2 linked regions of the Chelativorans sp. AA-79 genome follow. The protein of the gene in region 1 interacts with the protein of each later gene in a pairwise test. Links are inferred from orthologs where the notes say so. Each region holds a gene or a part of one and is shown in the gene's direction. Other genes may lie near its edges. The genes, in order: rho and hfq.

Region 1 (3,225 bases):
CATCGGGTTTCCGAAGGGAGCGGGATGGCTCTATCGCCGCTATCGCCGCGAAACCGGTGTGAAGGGGCTCGGGCTCGATTGGACGGTGCCGCTCGATGAAGCGGGCCGGCTGCAAATGGAAGGTGCCGTGCAGGGCAATTTGGACCCCATGCGGCTCGTCGCCGGCGGCAAAGCTCTCTCGGAGGGCGTCAAGTCGATCATGTCGGCACTGAGCGGCGGCCCGTTCATTTTCAATCTCGGCCACGGCATCACACCTGAGACACCCGTTGAGCATGTACAGGCGATGATCAACCAGGTGCGGGAGGAACAATCATGGCAACCGACGTAAGCGTCAGCGGCGGGAAAGCCGCTGCACGGAGAGCAGCCGTGTCCCTTGCGATCTTCCTCCTCCTGACGGTTCTCCTTTTCGCAGCAGCGCCCGACGGCCTTTATCTCTGGATCAAAGCCTTTCACGTGGTTGCAGTGATCTCCTGGATGGCAGGGATGCTCTATCTGCCACGTCTTTTCGTCTATCATTCTCAGGTCGAAGCAGGTTCGGCCCAGAGCGAGACGTTCAAGTTGATGGAAGCGCGGCTTCTGCGTTTCATCATCAATCCCGCCATGATAGCAACCTGGGTGTTCGGCCTTTGGCTTGCCTGGAAAGGATTCGACTTCTCGGGCGGGTGGCTGCACGCCAAGATCGGTCTCGTGGTTCTTCTCTCCGCTCTTCACGGTTATCTGGCGAAATCTCAGCGGATGTTCGAGAAGGATCAGAACAAAAAATTGGCACGGCACTGGCGAATCCTCAACGAAGTGCCTACCTTTCTCATGATCGTCATCGTTATCCTGGTGATTGTGAAACCCTTTTGAACGCCCGTTGTTTAGCTCAAGTGAGCCGGGGCGCCCGAGCGGTTATTTCCATTTGGGCTGTTGAGGGAGTGAGAGAAAATCACTCCTTGCTCTTTTCCGGACGGGACGATAAAAGGGTCTTCCTTCCCTTCATGTCTGGTGCCGTTCCGTCTGAAGTTTCGGACGCTGCAGGCCCGCAAGAGCGCCCAGCCATCTCCGGTATCCCTATGCTACATTTAGAGTCCGCCCTTATGCAGGAAATGAAACTCCAAGAGCTGAAGAGCAAATCGCCAACCGACCTTATTGCATTTGCAGAGTCGCTCGAGGTCGAGAACGCGAGCATCATGCGTAAACAGGAGCTGATGTTCGCAATCCTGAAGAAACTCTCGATGCAGGACATCGAGATCATCGGCGACGGTGTCGTGGAGGTCCTCCAGGATGGGTTCGGCTTCCTGCGATCCGCCACTGCCAACTATCTTCCTGGTCCGGACGATATCTACATTTCGCCTTCGCAGATCCGGCGTTTTTCACTCAAGACCGGCGATACGGTCGAAGGGCCCATTCGGAGTCCCAAGGAGGGTGAGCGCTACTTTGCCCTGCTCAAGGTCAATACGATCAATTTCGAGGATCCCGAGAAGATCCGGCACAAGATCCACTTCGACAATCTGACACCGCTTTATCCTGACGAGCGGCTAAGAATGGAGATCGAGAATCCGACGACAAAGGATCTTTCACCGCGGGTGATCGACCTTGTCGCGCCGCTGGGCAAAGGCCAGCGAGGACTGATCGTGGCGCCTCCCCGTACGGGTAAAACGGTTCTGCTTCAGAACATCGCTCACTCGATCACGACCAATCATCCGGAGTGCTACCTCATCGTCCTTCTGATCGATGAGAGACCGGAAGAGGTTACGGATATGCAGCGCTCGGTGAAAGGTGAGGTTATCTCCTCGACCTTTGACGAACCGGCCTCGCGCCATGTCCAAGTTGCCGAGATGGTAATCGAGAAAGCAAAGCGTCTGGTAGAGCATGGGCGAGATGTCGTCATTCTTCTCGATTCGGTCACCCGCCTCGGCCGCGCCTACAACACTGTCGTGCCATCTTCGGGCAAAGTCCTGACCGGTGGTGTGGACGCCAACGCCTTGCAGAGACCGAAGCGCTTCTTCGGCGCAGCCCGCAATATCGAGGAAGGCGGCTCACTCACCATCATCGCCACGGCGCTTATCGACACGGGCAGCCGCATGGACGAGGTTATTTTCGAAGAGTTCAAAGGAACGGGCAATTCCGAGATCGTGCTTGACCGCAAGGTGGCCGACAAGCGGATCTACCCCGCAATGGACATTCTCAAATCCGGAACCCGCAAAGAGGACCTCCTGGTGCCTCGTCAGGATCTTCAGAAGATTTTCGTGTTGCGGCGAATCCTTGCACCCATGGGGACGACAGACGCCATTGAGTTCCTCATCGATAAGCTCAAACAGACCAAGGGTAACGCCGAGTTCTTTGATTCCATGAATACTTGAGGACGCTAGAGCCTTTCAGGTTTTGACGGAAGCGTATCCTGCATTGACGAAGTAGTTGCTGCATTCACTGGGCTGGATTAAGGAGACGAGGCCGCCGATGTGCCGCCATGTCTCCTCGATGGTCCGCTTCTGAGCCGCGCGCATCCAATGCTTGATCTTGGCGAAGGCCTGCTCGATCGGATTGAGGTCGGGCGAGTATGGGGGCAGATACCAGAGCCTTGCGCCGGCGGCTTTGATCATCTGCCGGACGGCGGCCGACTTGTGTGAGCCGAGATTGTCCATGACGACGATGTCGCCCGGTTCAAGCACCGGCACGAGCTGCTGCTCGACATAGGCGCGGAAGCACTGGCCGTTGATCGGTCCATCGAAGACGCAAGGCGCCGTCAGCCGGTCATGGCGCAAAGCGCCGAGGAAGGTCAGCGTGCGCCAGTGGCCGTGCGGGGCAAAGCCGCGCAGGCGCTTGCCGCGTGGTCCCCAGCCCCGCAGCGGCGCCATGTTGGTCTTGATCCAGGTCTCGTCGATGAACACCAGCCGTGTCGGATCGAGACCGGACTGCCAAGAACGCCAGCGTTGCCGCCGGCGGGCGATGTCGGCACGAGCCTGCTCAAGGGCGAACAGCGTTTTTTGAACCGAAGCCCCTCGCGGCGCAGGAACCGCCACACCGTATCGTGCGACACCTTCACGCCGCGCGCCGCCAGCTCTTCCTTCAGCTTGTGCAGCGACAGATGCGGCGTCTGGCTGATCCGCTCGGCGATGAAGGCACGGTGCGGCTCCAGCACGCGCTTGCGGTGCCCGCCCATCTTGCCCGGCGCCACAGACCCGCTCGCACGGTAGCGCTGAGACCACTTCACCGCCGACGAGACGGCAACGCCGAAACGAG
Region 2 (3,224 bases), 2.6 Mb from region 1 along the record:
CAAAGCAACTGGGCTGCAAATCGAACCTCGTCCTCATCAACAATCCCACCTATCACGATTTCGCCAGGACGCTCGGCATCGACGCCCATGTCAATCCGCGTGCGGTGACCATCTCCCGCGTGCTGCAGCATGTGCGCCGCGGGCGCATTCGCGCCGTGCACAACATCGACCGCGGTGCCGCGGAGGTGATCGAGGCGGAGGCGCTGGAGACCTCGCCGCTCGTCGGTCCGCCGCTCAACGAGCAGGACCTGCCGGACGGCATGCGGATCGGCGGCGTCTGGCGCGAGGGTCAGTTCATCCGGCCGAGCGGTATCCTGCGGATCAAGCCCAAGGACCGTGTCGTCATTTTTGCGCTTGCCAGCGCGGTGCGGCAGGTGGAACAGCTTTTCCGTGTGAGTCTGGAATTTTTCTGACCGGCCCCGCTGGGCCTTTTTCGAGGGAGCCTGGAATGCCGCGCATCGCCTATGTGAATGGCCGCTATGTTCGCCACGCGGAAGCCGCCGTTCACGTCGAAGACCGGGGATATCAATTCGCCGATGGCGTCTATGAGGTTTGCGAGGTGGCGCGGGGCTACATCATCGACATGACCCGTCACCTCGACAGGCTCGGCCGCTCTTTGCGGGAGCTCGAGATCCGCTGGCCGATGCACCGGGATGCGCTCGAATTCGTGTTGCGCGAAGTGGTGCGTCGCAACGGCGTCACCGACGGCCTCGTCTATCTGCAGGTGACGCGCGGTGTCGCCCCCCGTGATCACTTTTTTCCCTCGTCCGAAACAAAGCCGGCGCTCGTCATTACCGCCAAGCAGCTCGATCCGAGGAATGCCGCCAGGCGCGCCGAAACCGGCGTAAAGGTCATTACGGTGCCGGAAAACCGCTGGGACCGCGTCGACATCAAGACGGTCGGACTCCTCCCCAACGTGCTCGCCAAGCAGAAGGCACGGGAAGCCGGGGCCGCCGAGGCTTGGTTCGTCGACGGCGACGGCCTGGTGAAGGAAGGCGCTTCCACCAACGCCTGGATCGTGACCGCCGACGGAAAGCTGGTCACCCGCCCCGCCGATTTCGGCATCCTTCGAGGCGTGACCCGCGCCACAGTGATGGAACTCGCGGCGAACATGGGATTGGAGGTGGAGGAGAGGGCGTTTTCGGTGGAGGAGGCGCAATCGGCCCGCGAAGCCTTCATCACGGCGGCCTCCACCGTGGTGATGCCCGTGGTCGATATCGACGGTCGTCCGGTGGCGAACGGCCATCCGGGTTCCCTCACGCTGTCGCTCAGGCAATCGTTTTTTGACGTTGCGGAAAAAAGTCCTGCCTGTTAACCCAATCCGATGAGCCGATGCGTGAGAGGCGTTCGGCGGGCGCGGCAGGAGGGCAGTTGCCGTGCTTGACAGGGCGTGGCTAATTTTGCGCTACTGCCGGCAAAGCGCAGGGGATGAAAAACAAAAATGGCGGAACGTTCCCAGAATCTGCAGGATCTGTTTCTTAATACCGTTCGCAAGAGCAAGAACCCGCTGACGATTTTCCTGATCAACGGCGTGAAATTGACTGGTGTCGTGACATCGTTCGACAATTTCTGCGTTCTTCTGCGCCGGGACGGCCACTCGCAGCTCGTTTACAAGCATGCCATCTCCACGATCATGCCGAGCCAGCCGGTCCAGCTGTTCGAGGCGGAGGAAGGCAGTCGGGAAGGCTGATTGGCTGAAGAACCGCAGGCCGGCAGAGAGCCGCGTGACCGGGACGGAACCGGCACGGAGGACCGCACAAAGGCTGTCGTCATAGCGCCGATAATTTCGGCGCGAGGTCGCGTGCAAGCCGACGAGGGCGCCCAGCGCACGCATATGCCGCTTTCTCCGCAGGCAAAGCTGGAGGAGGCGGTCGGACTGGCCGAAGCGATCGATCTCGACATCGCCCATAGCGAAGTCTTTGCCCTTGCCCAGCCGCGGCCGGCGACGCTTATCGGCGCCGGCAAGGTGGACGAGCTGGCCACCATCGTCGCCGAGAAGGACGCTGAGCTCGTTATCGTTGACCATCAACTGAGCCCGGTGCAGCAGCGCAACCTGGAACGCAGCTTCAAGGCCAAGGTCCTCGATCGGACGGGGTTGATCCTGGAAATCTTCGGGCGTCGTGCCCGCACCAAGGAAGGGCGGCTTCAGGTCGATCTTGCCCATCTCGAATACCAGCGCGGCCGGCTGGTGAGGAGCTGGACCCACCTCGAGCGCCAGCGCGGTGGCGGCGGCTTCATGGGCGGTCCCGGCGAAACGCAGATCGAAGCCGACCGCCGACTCCTGCAGGAACGTATCCTGCGCATCCGGCGCGAGCTGGAAACCGTACGGCGGACACGCGACCTGCATCGGGCGAAACGGCGCAAGGTGCCTTTTCCCGTAGTCGCCATCGTCGGCTATACGAATGCCGGCAAGTCAACGCTCTTCAACCGGCTCACCGGTGCGGCCGTGCTGGCGGAGGACATGCTGTTCGCCACGCTCGATCCCACACTGCGGCGCGTCCGCTTCCCGCATGGGACGGTCGTGATCCTTTCCGATACGGTTGGCTTCATTTCGGATCTGCCGCCGCATCTGGTGGCGGCCTTCCGTGCCACTTTGGAGGAGGTGGTCGAGGCCGATCTCGTCGTCCATCTGCGCGATATTTCCGACCCCGACACGACGGCCCATGCCGCCGATGTGGAGCAGGTGCTGGCGAGCCTCGGGGTGAATGCCTCCGACACGAACCGCGTCATCGAGGTCTGGAACAAGATTGACCGGCTAAGCGAGTCCGATCGCGAGAGGCTCCTGCGCCAGGAGGCCGACAGGACAGCTCACGTGGCAATTTCCGCCATCACGGGCGAGGGGATAGACACGCTGATGGCGCTGATCGAGGAGCGGCTCTCGGGCGCCGTTCAGGAAGCTTCCTTCACCCTTTCGCCGGGCCAGATGGGGCTGATGGACTGGATATACCGGCATGGCGACGTGACCGGCCGGGAGGATCACGAGGACGGGAGCATCACCGTCCGGATTCTTGCAACTCATGCAGCACGTGAAGAAATAGAACGAAAATTATCCAACGATAAGAGGACGTAACGAAGGTTACTTCATCTTCTTCGCGCGCTGCCAAAGCTCTTCCATTTCCGCCAGAGATGCTGTGCCCAGCGGTTTTTCAGACGCCTTGAGATCGCGCTCGATGGCGTGGAAACGGCTTCGGAATTTATCGTTGGCGGCACGCAGCGCGTCTTCG

Evidence for each region.
Region 2: the proteins of rho (region 1) and hfq interact in binary tests that used the Escherichia coli proteins (3 or more experiments, as listed by UniProt). The link is inferred for Chelativorans sp. AA-79 from one-to-one orthologs.

Annotation. Positions count from the first base shown.
Region 1 is NZ_CP120361.1:225,436-228,660, forward strand. What follows is about bases 306-3,212. They hold rho (transcription termination factor Rho), read left to right. Parts: upstream 306-1,079; coding sequence 1,080-2,345; downstream 2,346-3,212. Other genes in these bases: hemE (uroporphyrinogen decarboxylase), read left to right, coding at 306-328; hemJ (protoporphyrinogen oxidase HemJ), read left to right, coding at 313-849. Also shown: more of hemE, read left to right, coding at 1-305. UniProt on the Escherichia coli protein: Facilitates transcription termination by a mechanism that involves Rho binding to the nascent RNA, activation of Rho's RNA-dependent ATPase activity, and release of the mRNA from the DNA template.
Region 2 is NZ_CP120361.1:2,798,475-2,801,698, forward strand. Bases 160-3,065 are described here. They hold hfq (RNA chaperone Hfq), read left to right. Parts: upstream 160-1,441; coding sequence 1,442-1,690; downstream 1,691-3,065. Other genes in these bases: trkA (Trk system potassium transporter TrkA), read left to right, coding at 160-413; PVE73_RS13590 (D-amino-acid transaminase), read left to right, coding at 449-1,315; hflX (GTPase HflX), read left to right, coding at 1,772-3,065. In the rest of the region: more of trkA, read left to right, coding at 1-159; more of hflX, read left to right, coding at 3,066-3,070; mazG (nucleoside triphosphate pyrophosphohydrolase), read right to left, coding at 3,077-3,224. UniProt on the Escherichia coli protein: RNA chaperone that binds small regulatory RNA (sRNAs) and mRNAs to facilitate mRNA translational regulation in response to envelope stress, environmental stress and changes in metabolite concentrations.